Regions from separate parts of the Oerskovia gallyi genome, predicted to be linked through region 3. Evidence: predicted binding sites of a transcription regulator. Region 3 holds the regulator's gene; each other region holds the start of a gene.
The links. Region 3 encodes HspR, which represses chaperone genes until heat shock. Its sites were predicted from a motif close to AAGTTGAGTCNNNNNGACTCAACTT; they were not measured.
Positions count from the first base shown of each region.

Region 1: a site for HspR is predicted at 3,202-3,226, ahead of H9640_RS06615 (Hsp20/alpha crystallin family protein). Genes of this name have one in related genera too.
Region 2: a site for HspR is predicted at 1,905-1,929, ahead of clpB (ATP-dependent chaperone ClpB). Genes of this name have one in related genera too.

Region 1 is NZ_JACSQE010000004.1:189,918-195,527, reverse strand. It holds gene H9640_RS06630 (hypothetical protein) at 1-470, opposite strand, end outside; gene H9640_RS06625 (hypothetical protein) at 621-1,649, shown strand; gene H9640_RS06620 (SDR family NAD(P)-dependent oxidoreductase) at 1,750-2,595, shown strand; gene H9640_RS06615 (Hsp20/alpha crystallin family protein) at 2,746-3,162, opposite strand; gene H9640_RS19090 (excalibur calcium-binding domain-containing protein) at 3,302-4,111, opposite strand; gene H9640_RS06605 (class I SAM-dependent methyltransferase) at 4,257-4,874, opposite strand; gene H9640_RS06600 (SDR family oxidoreductase) at 5,129-5,610, opposite strand, start outside.
Region 2 is NZ_JACSQE010000004.1:26,684-32,293, forward strand. It holds gene clpB (ATP-dependent chaperone ClpB) at 1-1,854, opposite strand, end outside; gene H9640_RS05885 (hypothetical protein) at 2,105-2,656, shown strand; gene H9640_RS05890 (alpha/beta hydrolase) at 2,782-3,738, shown strand; gene H9640_RS05895 (cation diffusion facilitator family transporter) at 3,772-4,797, opposite strand; gene mnhG (monovalent cation/H(+) antiporter subunit G) at 4,864-5,292, opposite strand; gene H9640_RS05905 (monovalent cation/H+ antiporter complex subunit F) at 5,289-5,610, opposite strand, start outside.
Region 3 is NZ_JACSQE010000003.1:327,722-333,331, reverse strand. It holds gene H9640_RS05625 (DnaJ C-terminal domain-containing protein) at 110-1,132, shown strand; gene H9640_RS05620 (heat shock protein transcriptional repressor HspR) at 1,188-1,691, shown strand; gene H9640_RS05615 (DUF1540 domain-containing protein) at 1,883-2,191, shown strand; gene H9640_RS05610 (hypothetical protein) at 2,338-3,105, opposite strand; gene H9640_RS05605 (sigma-70 family RNA polymerase sigma factor) at 3,341-5,610, shown strand, end outside.

The DNA.
Region 1 (5,610 bases), on a different contig from region 3:
TGGAGCGCCTGCGTCAGGCACCCAGCCCGCACGAGGGCCCCGGCGTCGCGGTCCATGACGGCCGCGGTGAGCGTCTCGCCGAGGCGCCGCAGCACCTCGCCCGACACGGCGCGCCCGCCGACCTCGCCCGCGCGCGACACCTCTCGCACCAGCGCGTCGACCTGCCGTCGACGCTCGTGGTCGAGCTCGGTGAGTCGCGCCCGGTCGCGCGCCTCGGTCGCGGCGCGCAGGTCCTCGCCGAGTCCGACGAGGTCACCGACCTCGTCGGGGTGCGTGCGGGCGACCTGGTTGACGACCCACGCGGCGACGGTCGGCTTGGTGAGCGCGCGCAACCGTGCGGCGCCCACGGCGTCCCCGGCGGTCGTCGCGTGCTTGGCGGCGGCGTTCCGCGCGGCGACGAACTCGTCGAGAGGCAGGGCGAACAGCCGGTCGGCGGCCTGCTCGCCGCTCGTGCCGGGCTCGTCGCTCATCGGTCCAGCGTCGCACCGTTCCTGGGCCGGCACCTTCCAGGGCCGGCACCTTCCAGGTACCTGACGGCACGGAGAAGGTAGGGTCCAGGGTTGACCGCGTCCGGCCCGAACCCGGGCGTCGTGCACAGTCGTCGACACGCAGGGGAACCCATGGACCAGGAAGCGCCGCTCAGCGTGGCCGTCGCCGACGCGCCGACCGACGCCACCGCCGACGCCACCGCCGCCGCCACCGCCGCCGCCACCGCCGCCGCCGCCGCCGCCGCCACCGCCGCCGACGCCACCGCCGCCGCCACCGCCGCCGCCACCGCCGCCGACGCCACCGCCGACGCCACTGCCGACGCCACCGCCGCCGACGACGCGACGGACGCCCCGCCGTCGGGCAGCGTGGAGCGCGACGGCAGCGAGGAGACCGCGAAGAAGCCGCGCCTCGACGCCCTGGTCACCGGCTGGGTGGGTCGCGCCCTCGACGCCTACCCGCGCCCGGCCGTGCCGCTCACCGAGCACTGGGACGCCTCGGCCGCGGGGCTGGTGCGCCAGGTCCCGCTGGTGCCGCGCTTCGCGACCAAGCCGCTCGAGCTGCTCGACCGGTTCGGGGCCGTGCACGTCGGCCCGCGCGAGGTCGGGTTCGACGGCGGCGCGATCGACTGGGACCGCGTGCTCGAGGTGCGCACGCAGCCTGCGTGGTCGAGCCTGTCGGCCGACGCGCTCGAGGCGAACTTCGCGCAGTACCTGCGCGTGATCCCGCGCGTGCCGGGGCGCGGCTGGGTCCTGGGCAAGGTCTCGGAGCTGCTCGTGTCGCTGTACCTGAGCGTCGTCCCGCTGCCCGACGACGCCGCTCGTCTCCTGGAGCCGGGCGACACCACGGACGAGGCGCCGGTCGGCGGTGCGGCGCCCGCAGGCGGCTCGTTCACGCGGCGGACCGTGACCGAGATCCTCTACAAGCGGCGCATCGGCGAGGGGGAGCGGCAGGCGAGCACGACGTCGGTCCTGCTGCAGCTCGCGTTCCCCGGGTCGACCGATGCGATGCTCGCGCTCGCGGCCGAGCGGGGCGTGCGGGTCGTGCACGTCCCGGTCGACGAGGGCGAGATGGGCGCGACGATCAAGCGGGCCGCGGCGTGGCGCTCGACCGCGCTGGGACTACGGGACCGCTTCACGCGAGACACCGGCCCGACGGCGTAGCCCGGCCCGGGCGGCGACCGCGCCGCCCTGCCTGGCCCCCGCGCGCGGTCTACGCTCCGAGAGGGGCACGGCGACGGCACGACACGAGGCGGGACGGCACATGGCACGCAGGACGATCGTCATCACGGGAGCGAGCGACGGGATCGGGTCGGCGGCAGCCCGGGCGCTCGCCACGGACGGGCACGAGGTCGTGGTCGTGGGGCGCTCGCCCGAGAAGACCGCAGCCGTCGCGCGCGAGCTGGGAGCCGACCACTTCGTGGCGGACTTCGCACGCCTGGCCGAGGTGCGGGCGCTCGCCGCGCAGCTGCGGGACCGCTACGAGCGGATCGACGTCCTCGCGAACAACGCGGGCGGCATCATGGCCGACCGTCAGGTCTCCGAGGACGGCCACGAGCTGACGTTCCAGGTCAACCACCTCGCGCCGTTCCTCCTCACGACGCTGCTGCTCGACCGGTTGGAGGAGAGCCACGCGAGCGTCATCAGCACGAGCAGCGCCGCGCACCGGCTCTTCAGCGACTTCCACGTCGACGACCTCGAGTCCGAACGGTCCTACGCGCCCAACACCGCGTACGGCAACGCGAAGCTCGCGGTGAACCTGTTCACGCGCGAGCTCGACCGCCGGTACCGCGCGGCCGGCATCGCGGCGGCGTCGTTCCACCCCGGCGTGGTCGCGACGAACTTCGCCGCGACGTCGACGAGCAGCATGCGCGTGATGTACCAGACGGTGCTGAGCCGCTTCCTCACGTCGTCGACCAAGGGGGCCGACACCCTCGTGTGGCTCGCGACGACGACCCCGGGCGTCGACTGGGAGCCGGGGAGCTACTACGTCAAGCGCAAGGTCGCGACGACCCATCCCCTCGTGGGTGACCCGCGGCTCGCGGCCGAGCTGTGGGAACGGAGCGCGGCGATGGTCGCCGACGACGACGCCCCGGGGGCGGCGGCCTGAAGACTCGGGCCCGACCGGCGCACCGGCCGTACGTGTCGAACGGGCCCCCGGACAGCACGACGGGCCCGGTGCTCTCGCATCCGGGCCCGTCGACTCACCGCGCCGCCGGCCGAAGGGGGGTGACCTGCGGCGGGGAGGTCTGGAAGACCGTCAGGACGCGGAGGTCGTGACCTCGATGCGCTGCGGCGTCGTGCCGGCGTAGACGCCGGCGACGGTGACGGTCAGGACGCCTGCGTCGTAGCGGGCGCTGATGGCGCTCGCGTCGGCGGCCTGGGGGAGGGTCACGACGCGGTGGAACGCGCCGTAGCGGACCTCGCGGACGCGACGGCCCTCGGTCTCCTCGGCCCGCTCGTCCTTGCGCTCGCCGCGCACGACGAGCTTGCGGCCCTCGACCTCGACCGTGACGTCCTGGGCGGGGTCGATCCCTGGCAGGTCGAAGCGGGCGACCAGGTCGTCGCCGTCCTGGAAGACGTCGGCGTGGGCCGGGACGCCTGCCACGGGGCGGGCGGTGAGCAGGTCGCGCAGGGCGCGGTCGAACGCGGGGGCGGTGGTCAGGGTGGTCGTCATGGTGACTCCTTCGGTCGGTGCGGAACCTCTGACCGGTACAACTTGAGTCGCCTTCGCTCAATTCCGGATCGGCGTTCGCCCTGGACGAACGACCGACGACCCCGGAAGGCACGCCGACCGGGCCCCGTCGTGGCGGGGGCTACTCGCAGCCCACGCCGTCGCCGTCGCGGTCCAGCTTCTTGCTGTACCCGGGGTCTCCGGACCGGATCGGCGCCTTGCCAGCAGCCCGGACCGCGTCGCAGTTCGCGTAGGACACCGCGCCGCCCCCGCTCCCGCCGACGATCCCGGCGGGCGCGTCCGGCGTGGTCACCTTCGGCGCGCTCGACGACGTGCCCGACGACGTGCCCGAGCGCCCCGTCGCCGCGCTCCGCGCCTGGAGGTCGGCCTCGGCCGCGGTGACCGCGCCCTCGCGTCCTTCGACCGCCGTCAGCCGGGCCTGGAGGTCGGCCTCGGCCGTCACGGCGGCCGACTCGCGGGTCGCGAGCTCGGCCTCCTTCGCGACCGCTGCCTCCTCGCGGGCCGTGACGTCGGCCTGAGCGGCGCCCAGCTCGTCCTGCGCGGTCGTGAGCGCCGCGCTGTCCTCGTCCAGGGCGGCGCGAGCCTCCGTCGCCTCGCCCAGGGTGGCCTCGGCGGCGGCGAGCCGCGAGCCCGAGGGCACGGCGCCCAGCAGCAGCCCGACGACCAGGAAGGCGAGGCACAGGAAGGCGACGAGCACGATGCGCCGCGTGCGACCGTCGTGACGGCCTGCCACGGCTCCCGCACCGGTGAGGCTCGCGACCGGCAGTGCCATGGTCTGCTCGGTCGGCTCGCCCGCTGCGGGGTCCTCGACCCAGAGCGGCCAGTCGGCGGGCTTCGCCGGCCAGCGAGGGTCGGGCGTCCAGTGGGGGTCCGGGGTCCATCCCTCGGGCGGGGTGGGCCAGCCCGGGGGCGGGTTGAAGCGAACGGTCATGGCAGGGCTCCTCGTCGAGCGGGCACGCGCGCGGCGGTGCCGGGGCGACCGTCGTTCGGTCGACACCCCGGAGGCTAGGGGGAGCAGAGCCCTCGCGTCAGCACCCGGGAGGGGGTGAAATCCCCCGGGAGCAGACCGCGACGCGTCAGTTCTCAGGTGCTCCCAGCACGGCGACGAGGAAGTCGCCGTCCTCGGCGAACGGCCGCAGGTCCCACGTCGAGAGCGTGAGCTGAACCTCGAGCCCGGCCTCGGCGGCGTCGGCGAAGAACGCGTCGAACGCGTACCCGCGCCCCGCTCCGAAGCCGACGACGGCCCGACCGCCCGGCGCCAGGTGGGCGCGGAAGCGGCGCAGCACCTCGACCTCGGTGCCCGGCGCGAGGAACGTGACGACGTTCCCGGCGCACACGATCAGGTCGAACGGCTCGGCGATCCCGGCCGCGGGAAGGTCGAGCTCGGCGATGTCCCCGACGAGCCACGTCGAACCGGGGTGGTCTGCCTCGGCGGCCTCGATGAGCACGGGGTCGACGTCGACGCCCACCACCGTGTGACCGCGCGCTGCGAGCTCGGCACCGACGCGCCCCGGGCCGCTGCCCGCGTCGAGGATGCGGGCGCCGCGGGGAACCATCGCGTCGACCAGCCGGGCCTCGCCCGCGAGGTCGGCGCCCTGGGCGGCCATGGCGCGGAACCGCTCGACGTACCAGGTCGAGTGGGACGGGTTCACGGCGGTCTTCTGCTCCCAGCGGGTGGGGTTGGCCTTGCTCACCGGTGGCTCCTCGGGGTCGGGCGGGGCTCTGAACGGGCTCGGCGGCGGCCACGAGAGCGGGCCGCCGCACCTTCGACCGTACCCCCACCGGGTACTACCCCCGCGACCGTCCAGCGCCGACCAGACCCGGTCTCACCGACCGGACCCGGACCCCTCGCCCACCACGAGGTTGCCTGCGGTCGAGAACGGGATGGAGGTCGGTATCGGCGGCAGAACGACCTCAACCCCGTTCTCGGCACCCCGGGGACACCGGGCTAGCGGCCGAAGACCTCCAGGACCGGCGTCTCGCCGTCGACGAAACGGACGAACTGCCCCACGGTCGACGGCGAGCGCAGGGCCCGCGCGACGACGAGGGCGACGTTGCCGCGCGACGTCTTCCCCTCGTGCGCGTCGACCGTGATCATGCCGGTCGGCTCGTCGTTCGTCAGGGTGCCCGGGCCCAGGATCGTCCAGTCCAGGTCGGTGCCGCGCAGGTGGTCGTCGGCGGCGAGCTTGGCGTCGGCGTACGGGAAGAAGCTGTTGTCCTCCGGCACACCGTGGTCCGGCACCGAGCCGATCCACGACACCATGACGTAGCGCGAGACGCCCGCGGCGGCGGCCGCGTCCATCGAACGGATCGCGGCGTCCCGGTCGACGGCGTAGGTCCGCTCCGGGCTCCCGCCACCGGCGCCGGCGGACCACACCACGGCGTCGTGCCCGCGCAGGGCCTCGGTGATCTCCTCGGTCGTGGCGTTCT
Region 2 (5,610 bases), on a different contig from region 3:
CGTGGGGCCGAGGAACAGGAACGAGCCCGTGGGGCGGTCGGGGTCGGCGACGCCCGCACGAGAACGCCGTACGGCGTCCGAGACCGCCGCGACCGCTGCCTTCTGGCCGATCAGTCGCTTGCCGATCACGTCCTCCATGTGGAGGAGCTTCTCGGACTCGCCCTGGAGCATGCGGCCCGCGGGGATGCCGGTCCACGCGGAGACGACCTCGGCGATCTCGTCCGCGCCGACCTTGTCGGCGATCATGGGCGCCTGCGGCGCGGTGGCGGACTCGTCGCTGTCGATCGACGCCTCCTCCTGCTCGGCGGCCTGGAGCTGCTCCTGGAGCTGCGGGATCTCGCCGTACTGGATGCGGCCCGCGGTCTCGAGGTCACCCTCACGGATGGCCCGCTCGACCTGGACGCGCAGCTCGTCGAGCTTGGCGCGCAGGTCGCCGACGCGGTTGTGGCCCGCCTTCTCGGCGTCCCAGCGCGCGGTCAGCGCGGACAGCTCCTCGCGACGGTCCGCGAGGTCGGCGCGCAGCTTCTCGAGGCGCTCGCGCGAGGCGGGGTCGTCGGACTCCGAGAGCACGACCTCCTCCATCTCCAGGCGCGTGACGGCGCGCTGGAGCTCGTCGATCTCGATGGGCGAGGAGTCGAGCTCCATGCGCAGGCGCGACGCGGCCTCGTCGACCAGGTCGATCGCCTTGTCGGGGAGCTGGCGGCCCGTGATGTAGCGGTCGGACAGCGCGGCGGCGGCCACGAGCGCCGAGTCGGCGATCGTCACCTTGTGGTGCGCCTCGTAGCGCTCCTTGAGTCCGCGCAGGATCGCGACCGTGTCCTCGACCGAGGGCTCGCCCACGAAGACCTGCTGGAAACGGCGCTCGAGGGCGGGGTCCTTCTCGATGTGCTCGCGGTACTCGTCGAGGGTCGTCGCTCCGACCAGGCGCAGCTCGCCGCGGGCGAGCATGGGCTTGAGCATGTTGCCCGCGTCCATGGCGCCCTCGCCGCCCGCACCCGCACCGACGACCGTGTGGAGCTCGTCGATGAACGTCACGACCTCGCCGTCGGAGGACTTGATCTCCTCCAGGACGGCCTTGAGGCGCTCCTCGAACTCGCCGCGGTACTTGGCGCCCGCGACCATGGCCGCGAGGTCGAGCGAGATGAGCTTCTTGCCCTTGAGCGAGTCGGGGACGTCGCCCGCGACGATGCGCTGGGCCAACCCCTCGACGACGGCCGTCTTGCCGACGCCGGGCTCACCGATCAGGACGGGGTTGTTCTTGGTGCGGCGCGAGAGGACCTGCACGACGCGGCGGATCTCCGAGTCGCGCCCGATCACGGGGTCGAGCTTGCCCTCGGCCGCGGCCGCGGTGAGGTCCTGGCCGTACTGCTCGAGCGCCTTGTAGGTCCCCTCGGGGTTGGGGCTCGTCACGCGGCCCGAGCCACGGACCGCGGGCAGCGCGGAGCGCAGCGCGTCGGCGCTCGCCCCGGCGTCGCCGAGGATCTGCGCGGCGGGCGAGGAGCCCGCGGCGATCCCGATGAGCAGGTGCTCGGTCGAGACGTACTCGTCCCCCATGCCCTGGGCCTCCTTCGAGGCCAGGTCGAGCGCGGCGGACGTGCTGCGCGACGCGGTGGGCTGGGCGACGGCCGAGCCGCTCGCGGTGGGCAGCGCGACGAGGGCCGCGCGCACCTTCTGGCCGATCGCCTGGGCGTTCGCGCCCACGGCGTCGAGCAGCCCGACGGCGACTCCCCCCTCCTGCGTGAGGAGCGCGGCGAGGAGGTGGACGGGTTCGAGCTGGGGGTTGCCGGCGGCCGAGGCGGTCTGGATGGCCTCGCCGATGGCCTGCTGGGACATGGTGGTGAACTTGGTGTCCATGGGGTCTCCGGATACTTCAGGGTCTGGGTCTACCTGGAACAACAGGGCCTGACTTGAGCCTATTCCACTCAACTCTGTCCGTCATGTCAGCCATGCGGCGTCAGGTCCGGGTACCAACGGGTGGCACCCCCTTCTCACCGACGTCGATCCACGGGATGCTGTGGGGCGTGAAGACACGACGGCTCGAACCTCCTGCCACCATCGCACCGGACCACACCGACCGCACCACGGCGCCGGACGGTGGCCCGCGATGAGCATCCTGCTCCTCCTCGTCCTCGCCGTCGTCCTGGTCGGTCTCGTCGTGATCGGCGTCGTCGCGTGGCTCCTGCTGCGCCCCAAGAAGGTGCCCGCGCCGCAGCCCTACGGGTACGGCGCACCGGTCGACGGCTACCCGGGGCAGGCGCCGGCCGGGTACCCCGGCCAGCCCGCGCCGAACGGGTACCCGGGCCACGCCGTCCCGCCCGCCCAGCCCCACGTGGTCCCGAGCGGGCAGCCGCCGTACCAGGCGTACCAGGCGTACCCCGCGCAGCCACCGGCACCGCCCCAGGGCGCCGGGCACCCGTACGGCCCGCCGAGCGCCCCGCCCGCCCCGCCCGCTCCGGCCGCCTCGTCCGGCGCCCCCGTCGCGCCCGCCCAGACGTGGACCGCGCAGGTCACCGACCCCGGGACCGAGCAGGTGGACGACTCGGAGATGGACGAGTCGACCCGCCTTCGGGAGGACGTGCGCCCCGCCCCGCCCGCAGCACCCCCGGCTCCCCCGGTCCCGCCGTCGCCCCCGACAGGCCTCGCCCCGCCCGCCTGAGCCACGGCACGTCCGGTCAGGGCGAGCGACACCCAGGGATCACGCTCGCTCTGACAGGCCCTCCCCCGCAGTGGACAATGGCGGCACCGCGGCACCGCCCGAGTCCGCGCGCGAAGGGCAGCACCATGACGCACGGTTGGCAGCAGGACGTCCTCGGACCCGACTGGGTCGCCCGCACGCTCGACCTCCCCGGTGGCGACACGGCCACGCTCGTCCGCAAGGCGACGAGCCCGGAGGGCGCGCGACGCCGCCGGGCCGTGCTGTACGTCCACGGGTTCGTCGACTACTTCTTCCAGACCCACCTGGGCGACGCCTTCGAGGAGCACGGCTACGCGTTCTACGCGGTCGACCTGCGCGGGTACGGCCGGTCGCTCGCGCACTGGACCGAGGCCGGCAAGGACCCCAACATGGTCGACGACCTGAGCCTCTACGCCCAGGACCTCGACGCGGCAGCCGCCGTGATCCGGGCCGAGGGGCACGACGAGCTCGTGGTCGTCGGACACTCGACGGGCGGCCTCGTCACGAGCCTGTGGGCCAACGCCCGCCCCGGCAAGGTGGCTGCGCTCGTCCTCAACAGCCCGTGGTTCGACCTCAACTCGTCCTGGTTCGACCGTGTGATCTCCACCCGGGTGATCGACGTCGTCGGGCGCTTCGCCCCGCGGCTCGTGGTGGGCTCGCTCGACGACGCCTACGGGCAGGCCCTGCACACCGGGACCGGCGGCGAGTGGACCTACGAGCTCGGCTGGAAGCCGCACGAGGGCTTCCCCGCGCGGGCAGGCTGGGCGCGCGCGATCCGGCGCGGGCACGCGCAGATCGCTCGCGGTCTGCACGTCCAGTGCCCCGTGCTCGTCCTGACCTCGACACGGTCCGGGCCGAACAAGGGCTGGCATCCCGAGGTCGTCACGACCGACAGCGTGCTCGACGTCCAGCACATCAAGGACCGAGCGCCCGGGCTGGGCGACGACGTGACGCTCGTCGAGATCGAGGGCGGCGCGCACGACCTCGTGCTGTCCCCCGAGCCGGCCCGGACGGCGTTCCTCGACGAGGTCTTCGCGTGGCTCGACGAGCGGCTGCCGGGCTGACCGGCCCGGCGCCGTAGAGCGACGCGCATCGCCCTACGGGACCGCTGGGGCCGACGACACCGACGGCACCAGGGACGGCTCGCTCGCCGGGGACACCGAGATCACGGCCCCCGCGATCACGGGCGCCGCGGTCGCCCGGCGCTCGAGCGCGTCGATGCGCTCGGCGACCACGTGCTCGTCGTCGTCCCCCACGAGGTCGACGCTCGCGACCAGGTACAGCGACCGCGGCCCGACGAACTCGAGGCGCAGGTACGTGACCCGGTCGACCTCGGGGTCGGCGAGCAGCTCGCGGAGCACCGCGTCACGTGTCCCGACCCCCGCGGGCTCGCCCACGAGGAAGCGCCGGTTGCGATCGATGAGGATCCACGAGATGACACCGAGGATCAGGCCGACGACGATCGAGCCGATCGCGTCGGGCACGGGCGACCCCGTGACCTGGTGCAGGAAGATGCCGACGAAGGCCACCACGAGGCCCATGAGCGCTGCGGCGTCCTCGGCGAACACGGCCCGCAACGTCGGGTCGGACGTGACAAGGACGTGCTGGAGCAGGTCGCGCTCGGCCTTCTTCGCCTCCTTGCGGGCCTGCCGGTTCGCCTGGAGGAACGAGACCCCCTCGAGGACGAACGCGACGCCGAGCACCGCGTACGCGATCCCGAAGTCGTCCGCGGGCTCGGGGTGGACGAGCTCCTGGATGCCGTGCGTGATCGAGACACCCGCACCCACCGCGAACAGCCCGAGCGCCGCGAACATCGACCACACGTACGCCTCGCGCCCGAACCCTAGCGGGTGGTCGTGGTCAGCGGGCTTGCGCGACCGCTTGTTCGCGAGCAGCAGGAACACCTCGTTGCCCGTGTCGGCCCACGAGTGCACGGCCTCGGCGACCATGGAGGCCGAGCCGGTGAGCACCGCGGCGGCCGACTTCGCGACCGCGATGAGGAGGTTCGCGCCGAACGCGACGATCACCGTGAGCGCGCTCTCGGCGTGCTCCTCGGTCTTCACGACGCGCGGGCTGTCGGCCACAGGCCGCGTGGGGGGCTGCGCACGGGGCGACGAGGTCATGTAGCGGGTCTATCACCGGACCCGTCGCCACGCGCGGGGACGCATCGCCCTCGGCGGGCGCGGCCGTCACCCTCGGCGGGTTCCGGCGTCACCCTCGGCGGGCCCCTTGCCGTCCGCCTTCTCGCGGTCCGCGACGTCCTTCTCGCGGTCCGCCGCCTCCTGGTCCGCCGTGAGGTCGTCGAGCACGAGCAGGTCGGGGCGGACCTTCCCGGTCCGGTAGCCCGCACGGCCCACCATGTGCGCGGCGACGGGCGACGTCATGAGCTGGAAGATCACGACGAGCACGAGCATGCCCACGGCCGACCAGCTCCGCAGCCGCAGCCCGAGCGCGATCAGCACGAGGATCAGTCCCAGCACCTGCGGCTTGGTCGCGGCGTGCATGCGCGCGAGCAGGTCCGGGAACCGCACGACGCCCACACCGGCGGCGAACGCGAGGAACGCCCCGCACAGCAGGAAGATCGCGGCGACGACGTCGGCCACCAGGGTCCAGCTCATGAGCGTGCCTCCTCGGGTCCGGTCGAGCCGCCGACCTCGGGGGCCGCGGCCTCCTCGACCTCGTGCAGCGCGTCGGGCTCGTGCTCCGCGCCGTGCTCGGGGTCGGCGGCCTTGTCCTGCTCGCCCTCTTCGGCCGCGAGGCGTTCGGCCTCCTCGGCGGCGATCTCCTCGCGGGTCTTGATGCGCCCTTCGCCCTCGGGCTCGACGGACGCGAACCGCGCGATGGTCACGGACCCGACGAAGCCCACGAGCGAGAGGACGACGAGGATCGGGATGGTCTCGGTGCGCCGGGACCAGGCGGCCTCGAGCGCGATGGTG
Region 3 (5,610 bases):
CCTTTCGCGTGAAGGTGACCTCCGCCGTCGGGCCCCGGGAGCACGACCACTATGGACGTAAGCACCACCACCGGCCCCGGGGCCGGTGAGACCTATGAGAGGAGGCGCCTTGACCGGTCAGGACTGGATCGAGAAGGACTTCTACGCCGCGCTGGGCGTCCCCAAGGATGCCGACGACGCCGCGATCAAGAAGGCGTACCGCAAGCTGGCCCGCACGTATCACCCCGACCAGAACCAGGGTGACGCGAAGGCCGAGGCGAAGTTCAAGGAGATCGGCGAGGCCTACGCGGTCCTGTCCGACGCCGAGCAGCGCCAGCAGTACGACGCGATCCGTGCCATGGCCGGCGGGGGCGCCCGCTTCTCCGCAGGGGCCGGTGGACCCGCCGGTGGTTCCGGCGGGTTCGAGGACATCTTCGGCGGCATGTTCGGCGGAGGCGGCGGAGGCGGGGGAGGCCGCGTGCGGTACTCCACGCAGAGCGGCGGTGGCGGCGGCTTCGAGGACATCCTCGGGTCGATGTTCGGCGGCGGGGGAGGCCAGACCGGCTTCCGCCCCAACGCCGGGTACCAGCGCCCGCAGGCGGGCGCCGACGTGCACTCGTCGGCCACGCTCGGGTTCCGTCCCGCGGTCGAGGGCTCGACCGTCAACGTCACGACCGAGGGCCGCACCATCACGGCCCGCATCCCGGCAGGCGTCCGCGACGGCCAGAAGATCCGGCTGCGCGGCAAGGGACGCCCCGGCGTCGCGGGCGGCGCCCCCGGCGACCTGGTCATCACGGTGCACGTCACGCCGCACCCCGTGTTCTCGGTCGACGAGAAGCACAACCTGCGCCTGACCGTCCCCGTGACGTTCGCGGAGGCCGCGCTCGGCGCGACCATCGAGGTCCCGACGCTCGACGGCAAGCCCGTCAAGGTCAAGGTCCCCGCGGGCACGCCGTCGGGACGCACGCTGCGCGTCAAGGGCAAGGGCGTCAAGACGGCCAAGGCGACGGGCGACCTGCTCGTCACGATCCAGGTCGTCGTGCCGCAGAAGCTCTCGAAGGCCGCCAAGGAGGCCGTCGAGGCGCTCGCCGCCGCGACCGACGGCGAGAGCACCGACGTGCGCGCCGACCTGTTCGGGCGCGCGGCAGAGTAGAGCCGACAGGCACCCGGCAGGACGGTTCCGCAGCACCAGCGAGAGGAGGCAGGGCATGGCCAGGAACGAGGCTCCCACGGGGAGCGAGATCCCGTTCAACGCGTACGACGACGCCCCCGTGCTCGCCATCTCGCAGGCCGCGACGCTCGCCGGGATGCACCCGCAGACCCTGCGCCAGTACGACCGCCTGGGACTCGTGACCCCGCGCCGCACCATGGGGCGCGGACGCCGCTACTCCCAGCGGGACGTCGCCAAGCTCCTCGAGGTCCAGCGGCTCTCCCAGGAGGAGGGCATCAACCTCGCGGGCATCCGTCGCATCCTCACGCTCGAGGAGCAGGTGAGCCGGCTCGAGTCCCGACTCGACGCCCTCTCCGCCCAGCTCGAAGGAGGGCGCGTGTTCGCAGCCGGGGTGAGCGGCGACGTCGTCATGGTGCCGCGCGGGCGGCGGGTGCGCCGCTCGGCGGGGGAGCGGACCGTGGACGCCGGTCGCGGCGGCCAGGTCGTCGAGACCGGCGAGGCACGGGCGCTCGTGCTGTGGCGACCCGGCCGGGGCTCCTGACCTGCGCGGTGGCGTTCGCGCATCCCGGCAGGAATTCCCGCAGCGCAATTACGTGCGGTCTGCATGACGTAAAAATGGCGGAATTCCGCCGAAGTGAGTGAGGCCTTGCTTCCTATACACAGGCTGCGCGAAGGAATACCGTGAGGGAAAAGCACGGTAGAACGCCCCGCCCTTCGAGCAAGGAGAAGTCCATGAGCACCCTGATGGAGATGCCCCAGGTCGTCGAGTGTTCGATCGACGGCTGCGGATACAACCACGAGCACGGCTGCCACGCCGGCGCCGTGACGATCGCCGCGCACGGCAGCGAGGCCGAGTGCGCCACGTTCATCCCCCTCACCGCCAAGGGCGGCCTCGAGAAGGTCATCGCGCACGTCGGTGCCTGCCAGCGCGGAGAGTGCTCGCACAACGAGTCGCTCGAGTGCAACGCCTCCTCGATCCGCGTCGGGGCCGGCCCGCAGGGCGCCGACCACGCGGACTGCCTGACCTACAGCCCCCGCTGACCCTCGCGTCCTCCCCCCGACGCGATTCCTCCACGACGCCCCGCTCGTCCCTCGCCGGACGGCGGGGCGTCGTGGCGTGCTGGGGGCCTCGCCGGGCGGCCGGAGCGCCCGACGACCGCGTGGTCTAGCGAGAGAGGCCGGGGCGCCTAGCGAGAGAGGTCGTGGAGCATCTTCGCCGCGTCGGCATGCTGCGCGGGAAGGGGCTCGACCCAGATGCGGGGCGGGCGCCGGAGGATCGCCGTCACGCCGAACGTGAGCGCGATGCGCTCGATCCTGTGCCGGAGCTCCGCGCGGACCGGCCCGACGTCGGCCGTGCGAGCGCAGAGCGCCGCGTAGATCCCGCCACCGAGCGTCGCGACCGGGTGCCCGAGGCCGAACGTCTCGGTCAGCACCTTGCCCATGGCTGCCGCGCGGGCGACCTTCTGCCAGCCGTCGATGCGTTCGACCGCGACGTCCACCAGGACGAGGCAGTGCGTCGCGGAGGCCGGGGTCCCCAGGCGGTCCGCCTGCCCGTACGTCTCCTGGAGGCGCTGGACGAGGTAGGGGACCGTGACGAGCCCCGACCGAGGATCGGTCGTGGGCGGCGCGCCGGGGATCACCTCGTTGCCCACGGCCCACCCTGTGCTGACTGCCCGCAGCACGCGAAGGTCGGGAGCGGTGCCCCAGAGGTCGAACAAGCAGGTCAGGTCGTCGATGGTCTCGCCGATGCTGATCCCGTCGCGGCCGCGGGCCTCACCGAGCCGCTCGGCCGCAGCGGCCGGGCAGCGGGAGTCCGTGAGCGCCTCGACGAGCGCCTCGACGGCAGGGTGGTACCAGTCGCCTGGCCGCAGCCAGACGCTGTTCGTACTGGCCGCCTGCCACTCGTCGAGCAGCGAGGCGACGGCTGGCTCGGGGTAGCCAGGTCGTAGGTCCATACCCATGAGACGTGTGAGCCCCGTGCTCATGACGCGACAGCGGCGTCCTGATTCTCTTTCATCCACTCGACACACCGACGGACATGCAGCACATTCCGTCGGTTCTGTCATCCTGACAGACGGACAAGACGGGCGAAACCGCGTTGAGACGTAGATAACACCACCAGTTTTCCCGTCTAGGATGAACGGGAGAGCCTTACCTGACGAGGTGAGGCGGAGTCAGAGGCGGTAGGGCATGACGCAGGTCGACACGTCGAGGGACGACGCCCCGACGAGCGATGCCGAGCTGATCACCGCTGTACGCGCGGGAGACTACGCGGCATTCGGTGCGCTGTACGAGCGGCATGCCGCCGCGGCGCGCACCGTGGCGCGCCAGTACGTGCGCTCGGGCTCGGACGCCGACGACATGGTGTCCGAAGCCTTCGCCAAGGTCCTGGGCATCCTGCAGTCCGGTGGCGGACCCGACGTGACGTTCCGCGCCTACCTCTTCACCGTCGTCCGGCGCCTGTCCTACGACCTGTCGAACGCGGGCCGACGCACGCAGCCCACCGACGACATCGAGACGTTCGAGAGCGCGTTCGGACCCATGGCGTCGACCGAGGACCCCACGCTCCTGGGGTTCGAACGATCCGTCGTGACCAAGGCCTACCAAGGTCTGCCCGAGCGATGGCAGGCCGTGCTCTGGTACACCGAGGTCGAGGAGATGAACCCGGCCCAGATCGCACCGCTGCTCGGCCTCACGGCCAACGGTGTCTCGGCGCTCGCCTACCGGGCCCGCGAAGGGCTGCGCCAGGCGTACCTCCAGCAGCACCTCACGGGCGCGAGCAGCGCCGGGTGCGAGAACGTCAACCCGCTGCTCGGGTCCTACGTCCGCGGCGGTCTGGCCAAGCGGGAGACCGCCAAGGTCGACGCCCACCTCGAGGAGTGCGGTGAGTGCCGCGCGCTCGTGCTCGAGCTCGGTGACGTCTCGCACGGCATGCGCGCCGTCATCGCCCCCCTGGTCTTCGGGGCGGCAGGGCTGGGCCTGGTCGGGACAGCTCTCCCGCTCACCGGAGGTGCCGCGGTCGGCGCAGGCGCCGCAGGGGCCACGGGCGCGGCCGGTGGTGGCGCCAGCGGCGGTGCTGGCAGCGGCGCAGCGGGGGCCTCCGGCTCTGGCGCCGCTGGTTCAGGGGCCGCGGCGGGCAGCAGCGGTGCGGCTGCCGGGACCGGCGCCGTGGGTGGTGGAGCCGCCGGAACCGGCGCCATGGGTGGCGCGGCGGCGGCCGGTGCGGCTGCCACGAGCGGCGGGCTGGGCGCAGCCGCAGCCGTCGGCGCGAGTGCCGCGGTCGGCACCGGAGCTGCGGCCGCAGCCGGCGCGACCGGCCTGGCGGCCTTCATCGCCGCGTCCCCCTTGATCGCCGCAGCCGTCGGCGTCGTGGCGGTCGCGGCCGTGGGAGCCGGCGTCGTCGCGGTGTCCGGGGGCTTCTCGTCCGACCCGCCCCCGAGCGCCGGGGCCAGCCCCGACCCGTCGCAGAGCCCGTCCGGCTCGCCCTCGGACTCTCCCACGGGCACCCCGAAGAGCGAGGCCCTGCCCGCCCCGGGGACCGATCCCACCTCACCGGCGAACACGGCGCCGCTCGACAGCGCGCCCGCCGAGGCCTCGAACCCCGCGGAGCCTGCCTCGAACGGGAGCGGCTCGGGGGCTGCGGGCTCCGGAGAGACCGCTACGACGCCCCTCACGCCGCCGAGCGTCCCGTTGACGCCGGTCGACCCGTTCCCGGGCGCTCCGGACCCCGTCCTGCCTGTGACCCCCGCTCCGCCGGCCTCCCTCGACCTGGCCTTCTCCCCGCTCACCCTCGCTGCCCGTGCCCCGCAGGACCTGGCCCTCACGGCGTCGAACTCGGGTGGCACGTCGGCCGAGGAGGTCGTGGTCGACGTCCTGCTCCCGCCGAACGTCTCGGTCGTGACGTCCGCGGTCACCGCGGGCAGGGGCGTCGTCCCGGCGATCCGGCTCGCCGCGCTGCCGTGCGGCCCGGCGACTGCGCAGGACGGCGGGTCGTCGCTCGTCACGTGCTCGGTCGGGGTGCTCGCTCCCGGGGAGAAGAAGGACCTCGTCATCACCGTCCAGGCCTCGCGCGGCGGGAGCTACACGTTCGGTGGTGCCGTGCACGGCAAGGGCCTGAGCCCGGTGAAGACGACGTACGCCCCGGCCCCCGTGCCGTCGTACGGCGCCGAGATCGACCTGACGACGCCCGTCGTGGGAGACCTCCTCAACCCGGGAGCGACCGCGGTCCGCCTCACGGCCCACAACTCCGGCGACGTCGACGCCCAGGGGGTGAGGTTCTCCCTGGGCAACCTGCCCGACGGCGTGACCGCCAAGCCGCTGACTGGGGGCTGGGCCTGCACGCCGAGCGGCGGATCGCTGACGTGCGCGAACGACGCCGCAGCGCTCCACGCTCCTGACGCGAACCAGAACGGCGGCCCTCCCGTGTCGCTCGACGTCCAGCTGCTCGCGGGCGACGGCGT